DNA from 4 places in the Paenibacillus chartarius genome. Region 1 is predicted to be linked to each of the others. Evidence: riboswitches for the same ligand, from Rfam matches in the RefSeq annotation. Region 1 holds a riboswitch; each other region holds the start of a gene.

The links. Region 1 has a riboswitch for cyclic di-GMP ahead of ACFFK0_RS19665 (C40 family peptidase). Riboswitches for the same ligand answer to the same signal wherever they lie in the genome.
Region 2: linked by a shared signal. The riboswitch ahead of ACFFK0_RS12065 (hypothetical protein) and the one ahead of ACFFK0_RS19665 (C40 family peptidase) in region 1 are both predicted to bind cyclic di-GMP.
Region 3: linked by a shared signal. The riboswitch ahead of ACFFK0_RS04055 (C40 family peptidase) and the one ahead of ACFFK0_RS19665 (C40 family peptidase) in region 1 are both predicted to bind cyclic di-GMP.
Region 4: linked by a shared signal. The riboswitch ahead of ACFFK0_RS20320 (EAL domain-containing protein) and the one ahead of ACFFK0_RS19665 (C40 family peptidase) in region 1 are both predicted to bind cyclic di-GMP.

The regions. Positions count from the first base shown of each region.
Region 1 covers NZ_JBHLWN010000076.1:101,804-104,002, forward strand. The annotation lists gene ACFFK0_RS19660 (GntR family transcriptional regulator) at 1-284, opposite strand, end outside; cyclic di-GMP riboswitch class I at 915-1,006, shown strand; gene ACFFK0_RS19665 (C40 family peptidase) at 1,070-2,014, shown strand; gene ACFFK0_RS19670 (glycosyl hydrolase family 18 protein) at 2,048-2,199, shown strand, end outside.
Region 2 covers NZ_JBHLWN010000046.1:93,973-96,171, reverse strand. The annotation lists gene ACFFK0_RS12070 (type 1 glutamine amidotransferase domain-containing protein) at 135-659, shown strand; gene ACFFK0_RS12065 (hypothetical protein) at 667-1,035, opposite strand; cyclic di-GMP riboswitch class I at 1,122-1,223, opposite strand; gene ptsP (phosphoenolpyruvate--protein phosphotransferase) at 1,303-2,199, opposite strand, start outside.
Region 3 covers NZ_JBHLWN010000021.1:53,035-55,233, reverse strand. The annotation lists gene ACFFK0_RS04055 (C40 family peptidase) at 1-919, opposite strand, end outside; cyclic di-GMP riboswitch class I at 1,028-1,118, opposite strand; gene ACFFK0_RS04050 (ATP-binding protein) at 1,322-2,199, shown strand, end outside.
Region 4 covers NZ_JBHLWN010000077.1:127,639-129,837, reverse strand. The annotation lists gene ACFFK0_RS20330 (DHH family phosphoesterase) at 1-304, shown strand, start outside; gene ACFFK0_RS20325 (hypothetical protein) at 389-538, opposite strand; cyclic di-GMP riboswitch class I at 659-745, shown strand; gene ACFFK0_RS20320 (EAL domain-containing protein) at 786-2,199, shown strand, end outside.

The DNA.
Region 1 (2,199 bases):
GTCGTCAGTACGCCGATCGTCTTGGGTTCGGTGAATTCCGCTTCGGCGGTTTGGGCTGGGGTAAAGCTTTCGGAAACGTACGTACCTTTCCCCTGCTGGCGGCTAAGCAAGCCTTCCTGCTCGAGCGCTCCGAGCGCCTGCCGAACCGTCTGGCGGCTCATCTGAAAGCGCTGCGCGATATCGTTCTCGGACGGCAGCAGATCTCCGCTGCGCAGCGTGCCGTTGTCGATCCACGATTTAATTTCTTGCTTGAGTCGAATATGTTTAGGGACCGTCTTGTCCATAGGATGGTTCACTCCCGGAGGGTCAGCATCATAGCCTTATTGGAAATATCGCTATTATATCATCCCTCCTACTTGTATGTACATATAGACGATGCTACGACAAATTTGTCTATTGGATCAAGATCGATGCTCGGCGGGACCGGATTCGCTTCTCGTGCAAAGCACGCTGAGTTTACCGGTAGGTGAGAGCGCTATTTTGTGGGTTACTCGGTTCACCAGCAATTTAGCGGAATTTGAAGGCGCCATCGAGACGCTCGTTGTCATCTTGCATGGTTATACCTTGTTTCTCAACATTAACTCCCTCATAATCCTCTACACGATGAAGCCGCCCCCTAAAGAGCAAAATAACGGTTTCGGAAACCGCTAGGCTTGGGCAGAAAGCCCATTTCGCATTGCAAATGTTAACTTTCCGAAATGGTAAAAAGAGGAGCTGCCGCAAGCACGCTCCCCGCTTGTTAGTGCCAATAAATAGTGCTCTAGACTCTTACCCGCATGGTAGATATATCCATATTGCGCAGTCAATAGTCTGAACGCCGCCATTATAGAACTGACAACAATTACTGAATTTCTCCTATTTTCGACAATTCCTCCTACAAACTATAATTAGGACACAAACCCAATACATTCATCTCGCGATAAAGGCAAACCTGGCGAAAGCCAGCGGCGCAAAGCTAGAGGGGCTTCCGCAGGACGACCGTTCACGATGCCAGCCAGCTACCGAAAGAGGGTCCCAGGATAACCCTTTCGGCAGAGAAAGGGTTATTTCATCTATGGAGGGTATCAACATGAAAAAATGGAATGGTTTATTGCTCGTAATGGTTCTGCTGCTGTCCTTCGCTGCACCTGCCGCCCATGCGGCAAGCGAAGTGACGACCAAAGCGAAGATTGTATCCGGCGTCAGCTTCCGCGATCAGCCGAACACGTCCAGCAGCGTTATGCGTTATTTAAAAACAGGCGAGATCGTGACCGTGCTGCAGATCGTCAATCCTTATTGGTATCAGGTGAGTGACGCGCAAGGCGTTACCGGCTTCGTCTCTACGAACGAGAAATACATATCGGTTATCAGCAATGCCGAAATCATCTATGGCGTTAATTTCCGCACCGGTCCTTCGACGGATGCCACCCGCATCCGCATGCTGCGCGCCGGAGAGGACGTGCTGGTACTGGAAAAGGTGAATGACAGCTGGTACAAGGCGGTCGACTCCACCGGCGTGGTCGGCTACGTCAGCTCGAGCAGCAAATATATCATTACCGATTTCTCTGTTACTCTCGTAACGCTCCCGCTGGCCGAACGGATCGAAAGCGTCATTGCGGAAACGTTCAAGTATACCGGCGTTCCTTATGAATTCGGCTCCAAGAGGTTCGACACCGCAACCTTCGACTGCTCCGACCTGTTACAGCAAGCCCGCTGGGATGCGACACGTGAAGTGATTCCAAGCGACTCGCGCGAACAAGGCGAATATGTAAAGAGCCTCGGACCGGTAACGACCGACTGGAAACAGCTGAAGCGCGGCGACTTGATGTTCTTTATGTCCTACAAGGGATCCCGCGCGTCGGATTATGCGTCGATCGACAAGTCGACGGAAACGATTACACATACAGGTATTTATTTGGGAGACGGCATGGTCCTGCATACGTATTCCCCGGAATCGGGCGGCGTCCGTACCGATCTAATCGAAGGAAAACAATGGGAATACCGCTTTCTGTTCGGCGGAAGCAGCATGAAGTAACCAAATTGCATGGGCATAGGGGGCCACATCACGATGAGAACAAAGATCCTCGCGCTGCCATTATTGACTTCTGTGCTTTTCTCGTTATACGCTTCGACCGTTAGCGCCGCCGACGCCGAATTAACCAAGCAATCCGTCATGGGCTTCTACGTCAATTCAAGCAGTTCGACCTCACTACAAACATT
Region 2 (2,199 bases), on a different contig from region 1:
TTACCCGATATATTCGATTCGGACGAGCATATTCCTGCTCCTGAAGCGCAGTTAGTTTTTGACAACACGGGACATATGGTAAAATGGGAGCGAAGCATTGGCGCAATAATGGAAACATCAGACGGAGGGATCGCATGAGGCTGACAGGTAAGAAAGTCTTAAGCTTGGTCGACGAGGAATTTGAAGACTTGGAGCTTTGGTATCCGGTTTACCGGGTTCGCGAGGAAGGCGCGGAGGTACACTTGGCGGGTGCGGAGAAAGGCGTAATTTATACCGGCAAATATGGTGTTCCTGCGAGGAGCGACTTTTCCTTTGATGAAGTGAACGCAGCGGACTATGACGGCTTGCTCGTACCGGGGGGCTGGGCGCCGGACAAGCTGCGGCGTTATCCGAAGGTACTGGAGCTCGTTCGGGAGATGGACCGGTCCGGCAAGCCGATCGGACAAATATGCCATGCCGGATGGGTGCTTATCTCAGCGAAGATTTTACAGGGTCGCAAAGTGACGTCAACCCCGGGGATCCGCGACGATATGGAGAATGCCGGCGCGGTGTGGTTCGACGAGGAGGTTGTCGTTGACGGACATCTTGTATCCGCACGCCGTCCGCCGGACTTGCCGCCATACGCGAAAGCGTTCTGCGACGCCTTGGCCGGCAAATGAATTCGACTCAATACGAAGCTGTAACGCGTATTTCCCCATAAAACGGAGTCTGAACAGGAGCGATGACGAGCTTATGATTGCCGCTCGGCAAGCTCCTGCTCAGCTGCTCGAGATCGGTTAAGAACGCTTCAGGTTCGTTCCAGGCTTCGCGTACGGATGCCTCGTCCAGCTGAGGCAGCACATATTGCGCAACGTGCGTAGGCAGGCCCAGCATCATATGTTGTTCGCCGTTATCCGTCCCCAGCTTCATCCAGAACAACTGCTCCGAACAAGCTGCGGCCGATAATCTCCATGTACTGCCGTCCTTGTTCGGCTTCAGCTGGTCAATGAGATATCGAACGAGTTCAGGCATAGTTGGCACGAAAGTCCCTTGCATTCTCAAAACCCCTTCTTGGAAAAAAATAAAAACTGCTCCCGAAATGAGCAGTCTCTCTCCGTATGGTCCGGAAATGCACTACAAATTTCGGCAACCCAGCCGCCTTTGCGGGCATCGGCGAACGATGCGGCCGCGTTAGGCCTGTGGCTTTGCGTCCTTGATTTTCACCAAGTTTGCCCTTTACGATTTGTATAACTTTGGAACTACTTCCATTGTACCATAAACGAGCGGTTTGGCAACGGATTTTTATGAAAATATGTGCAGCATTCAGTCACGGCAGCTCGATGCCGACACCGAATACTGCCTTTCCGCTTCGCTTAGCCGTTCATGAATTTCTTTAGCGGTCGGCAGCTTGAGCAGCTCCTCGAGCAGCTTCCGGCACTCCGCTTGATCGCTTTGCAGCAGCCTGTCCTTAACCTGAAGGATGGACTGCACCGAAATGCTCAGCTCCTCAATGCCAAGGCCAAGCCAAATTGGAAGCGCCTTGACGTCGCCGGCGAGCTCCCCGCAGACGGCGACGGGAATACCGGCGTTTTTCGCGGCCTCCACCGTCATGTTGAGCAGCCGCAGTACAGCCGGATGGAACGGCTCATACAAATGGGCAATCGTTTCGTTCATCCGATCGACTGCAAGCACATACTGGACGAGATCGTTCGTCCCGATCGAGAAGAAGGCCGCCTCTTTCGCCAAAGCATCCGCAATCATAACGGCCGCCGGAACTTCAATCGTGATCCCGACCTCCATCGCGGCATTGTAGGGAATCCCTTCAGCGGTCAGCTCCCGCTTCACCGAGTCCAGATGCGCATTCGCGGCACGCACCTCTTCCAGAGAAGCGATCATCGGATACATCATCTTGATATTGCCGTAATGGCTGGCTCTCAGTACGGCTCGCAGCTGCGTGCGGAACAGCTCCGTCCGGTCAAGCGAAATGCGAATGGCCCGATACCCGAGGAACGGGTTATCTTCTTTGGCCAGCGCCATATAATCGAGCCTCTTGTCTCCGCCGATGTCGAGCGTACGAATGATCAGCGGTTTGCCGCCCAGCTTCTCCGCCACTCGTCGGTAAACATCGAACTGTTCCTCCTCAGACGGCGCGCTGTCGCGGTCCATGTACAAAAATTCGGTGCGAAACAGGCCGACCCCGAGAGCTCCGCTGCGCAGCGC
Region 3 (2,199 bases), on a different contig from region 1:
GGAAGCGCTTCTCCCACTGCGAGCCTGCGATCGTATCGATGCGGACGCCGCCGGAGGCAATGGAATACGTGTGCAGAATTTGACCGTTGCCGAGGTAGATGCCTACGTGCGTGATCGGCTCGGTCGTCTTGTCCACACCGCTGTAGTTGGAGCGGGAGGACATGAAGAACATCAGATCGCCGCGCTTCAGCTCGTTCCAGGACCAGACGTCGTTGCCCATCGAACGGATTTTGTCGCCCTGCGAGTCGGAATCCGACGGCAGTACGGTACGAGCGCCGTCCCAGAACGCCGTCATCGTGAAGTCGGAGCAGTCGAACGTCGAGGTGTTCCAGCGAGTCGAGCCGAACTCATAAGGAGTGCCCATGTACTGCTGGCCGGCGGCAATAATCGCTTCGATCCTTTCTGGCAGCGGCAGCACAACGCCGGTCACTTCGAAATTGGCGTCGATGACGGCTGCGGACGTTGTCACGTATCCGGAAGCGCCGTTCACATCTTCGGCACGGTACCAATCGGCATTGATTTTCTCCCTGATATCGAGCTCCGTTCCGGCTGCAAGCGTTCGAATGACCGTCGAGGCCGCCGAAGGCTGGCTGCGGAATGCCGTGGAGGCCAATGTTTTGGCATTGGAATAAACCGTCGTGTACGAAGCTCCGGAGCTTACGTAGCCGATGACGCCGGAGGCATCTTTCACTTGATACCAGCTCGGTGTCGGCATGTCCAGTGCAGTGACGATTTCACCGATCTTGAGATAGCGCATAACGGTGCTGGAGGTTGAAGGTTTGTCGCGGAACGAAACGCTGGATTTAGCCTTCAGCTTCGTCGAAACGGTTGATGCGGCGGATGCGGCGGAAACCGGAAGCAGCATAGCGGTGAGGATGACGAGTACAAGTGCGGCGATGAATGCGGACTTTCTTCTCATGATGGTTAGCCTCCCTCGGGTATGGCAACCGGCACGTAGCCGCTTCTCCATGAATGAAGGCAACCCTGCGCCATACGCGTGATTGCCTCGATCCGTCCCTCCAAATCGTTCGGCGGCTGGCTGGCATACCGCATGATCGTGCGGCGAAGCCCCTGTAGCTTTGCGTCCCCAACTTTCGTCAGGTTTGCCATTATCGGGATGTAGAAGCAGGTTTTATGCGGCTGTTGATGTCATTATATGACGAATAGTATTTCTTGGATATGAGCCTAAATGCCCTATTTGTCGAATTATGGTGAACAGGATATTTATAGGTCAAATTACCCAGCCGTACTAATACTTTCTAAACAACTAAACCGTACCATTAAAGCGATGACATCCAAGATCCGAAAGGTACGTGAACCTATGAAACGTTCATCCTTGGGAATCGCCGGCGCTTGTCTCGGAGTCCAGTTGCTGGTCGTGTACGGGCTGCTGTCCGTTTTGTATGTTTGCAGCCCGAAGCCGTCCGCGCTTGGCGCTTTGCTGTGGGGCGGAGCCATTGTCGCCGTATTGACCGGGCTGATCTTCTATATATTCATGAGACTGATGGAGCGCGAGCGGCACTCCAGGGAAGTACGCTACCGCCGTGTTGTCGAATTTCTTCCGGAACCGGTCGTCGTGCATCAGGCGTTTCGGATGCTGTATGCCAATGCCGCTGCTGCGGCGATTGTCGGCGAGGATTCGGCGGCTGCGCTAAAGGGACGCATGATCTATGATTACATTCACCCTGGGGACGTCCAGCGAATGTTGGATCGAATCCTGCGGTTGAAGGAGAGCGGACTTCCGACAGAAATCGACGAAACCCGGCTTGTATCGAAGAACGGAGGCACGGTCTATGTGGAAGTTACTTCGACGATGATCGATTACGACGGTACAGAGGCGGTACTCACATCGGTTCGGGACGTTACGGAGCAGCGTCTTGCCGAACAACGGATCGACGAGCACCGCCGGCTCATCGACCGGGTGCTGGAAGCCCAATTGGACGGTATCCTGCTCTGCGACCAGGACGGTGTGATTTTGTTTGCGAATGAGCGGTTTTTGAGCTTTTTCCATTGCGGAGACCTGACCGGGCGGACGTTGGCGGAAAGCTACCGCAGCTTGGAGTGGGGGCTGGAGGCGGATCCGTATTTTCTGGAACGAATGACGGCATATGCCCGCGGCCACGCACCGGGTTTTCAGGAAAAGTACGAGCTGCATCGGCCGGAAGCCACGCTGCATATCGAGGTGCACGGCATTCCCAT
Region 4 (2,199 bases), on a different contig from region 1:
GGACAATGTGCATGGCAGTCTCTATGTCAACCGCCAGGACGACCGGCTGTGGATTTATCAATCGGGAGGGGAATGGCACATCGAGGAGAACGGGGAAAGGCTCGAGCTGTCGTTCCCGACATTCGCGGCGGCCGAGCGCCATGTGAAGCGCCATTATGCGGCATGGCTGGCCCGGGACGAGGCATTTGTCAAATATTTATGCGACTATGTGACGGACTCGCAAACGAAGCGGATGGCGGGATCTGCCGCTGCAGCAGCGCCCGCGCAAGAGGCTGTCCGAGATGGGGAGCTTGTATATGCATAAATGAAACATGGAAAAGAACCTTCGTTCCCTTTTAAGAAGGGAGGCGAAGGTTCTTTTCGTAACTTCAAGTGCGGCAGACTGCACTTACGGCTCGTCTACATATTCCTCTTGATCGGCAAAGGCCGTCCAGCCTTTGCCTGCCTCCGAATCGTTCAACTTATGCGGCAATTCAAATTCGGGAGGAAGTGCTTGATTTTCTTGGCTGCGGTTGGACGATTGCTCGGATTGCTTCATCGTTACACCTGCCTGTTCATTATGGAATAACGTTAGCGTAGCCGCCCCGAAGATTTTTCATGCACGGAAGGAGAAAGCCGATCTGTGTTGAATATGTACAAGCAAACCATGATAACCGAATCGCGATAAGAGCAAACCAGGCGAAAGCTTGAGACGCAAAGCTACAGGGGCTAAGGCGGATGTCCGCGATGCCAGCCAGCTGCCGAATGATCATCGGTTTTTTTATTTCTTCTTGGAGGGCGGCAGCATGAGAACGTGGTTATTGCACGAAAAATGGCTTACGGGTTTCCCGTATCCGTTATTCATCTTGAACGAGCAGGGCATGGTGGAGGAGCAGAACGCGGCCTTGTCCAAGCTCGTTTCGTATACATGCGAAGAACTGCTGCAAATCCCTTTCGCCGACTTGGTCGTGCCCGAGCATCGGAATCGGTTTCGCCGGGCGCTCGAGCAGGCGAAGCAAGGCGAAATTCGCTCCATCGATGTTGATGTAATGGCGAAGAACGACAAGCGGAAATCGCTGCAAATCGTGTTGTCTTTATGTTACAGCGAAGGGGACAAGCACCCTCGCATCCATGTCATTTCGAGAGATATTACGTCGAGCCAAATTTTGAAGAAGGAGCTCATTCAATCGAAGCTTCAGCTCGAGCATATATTCGAAACGCTGAATGTGGCGATTTGGTCGGTAGAGCCTGGAACCCGAAAGCTGCTGCAATTGTCTCTGGGGGCGGAAAAAGTATACGGTCATCCGGTGCAAGCTTTTTATTCCGAGCCGGACCTATGGCAGCAAATGATCCACCCTGACGACTATGCCGCAGTCATGGCCAATCAAGGTCAATTGCAAAGCGGTCGTTCTATCGTACATGAGTACCGTATTATTAGCGGTCAAGGCGAAATTCGCTGGATTCACGACCGCGTCTTTCCGGAGCTCGACAATGACGGAAATATCGTATCGTTAACTGGCATTGCGTTCGATATGACTGAGCAGAAGCTGATGAAGGATCAGATCCGTCACATGGCTTTGCATGACCCGGCTACAGGGCTGCCGAACCGGACGATGCTGGAGGAATATTTCCGGACCGGCTGCAATCTCGCGGAGCAGCCGCAGCCTCCCATCGCCATCGTTTCCCTCGTTGCCATGCCGCTGGATATGATCGCGGATACGCTCGGGCAATCGCTTGCCGACGAAGCGCTGCGGCTGTTCGCGGAGCGCGCGGCCGAGCTGCTGCCGAACGCAGATTTGATATGCCGGACAGGAGATTATACGATAAGCATCGTTTGCAAGGAAGCGGATACGCAAAAGCTCTACGCCGCAGCGGAGTTGTTCTTCCGGTCGCTCGATCGGACGTTTCCGATCGGTCCGTATGAGGTGGTGCTGTCGGGAGCGGCCGGCATCAGCACATACCCCGGGGACGGAACGGACGCGGGTACATTGCTGAACCGGGCTCAAAGCGCCATGCATCGGGCCAGGAAGAAAGCCGTGAATACCGTAATGCGATACAAGCCGCATTATGAAGAGGAGTGCTTCAAGGCTTTCCGGCTGGAGACCGACATGTTTGGAGCGCTGGAGCGGGGCGAATTCGTCCTGCTGTATCAGCCGAAAATCGACTTGACCCGGATGGAAATTATCGGTATGGAGGCGCTGCTGCATTGGAATCATGCCG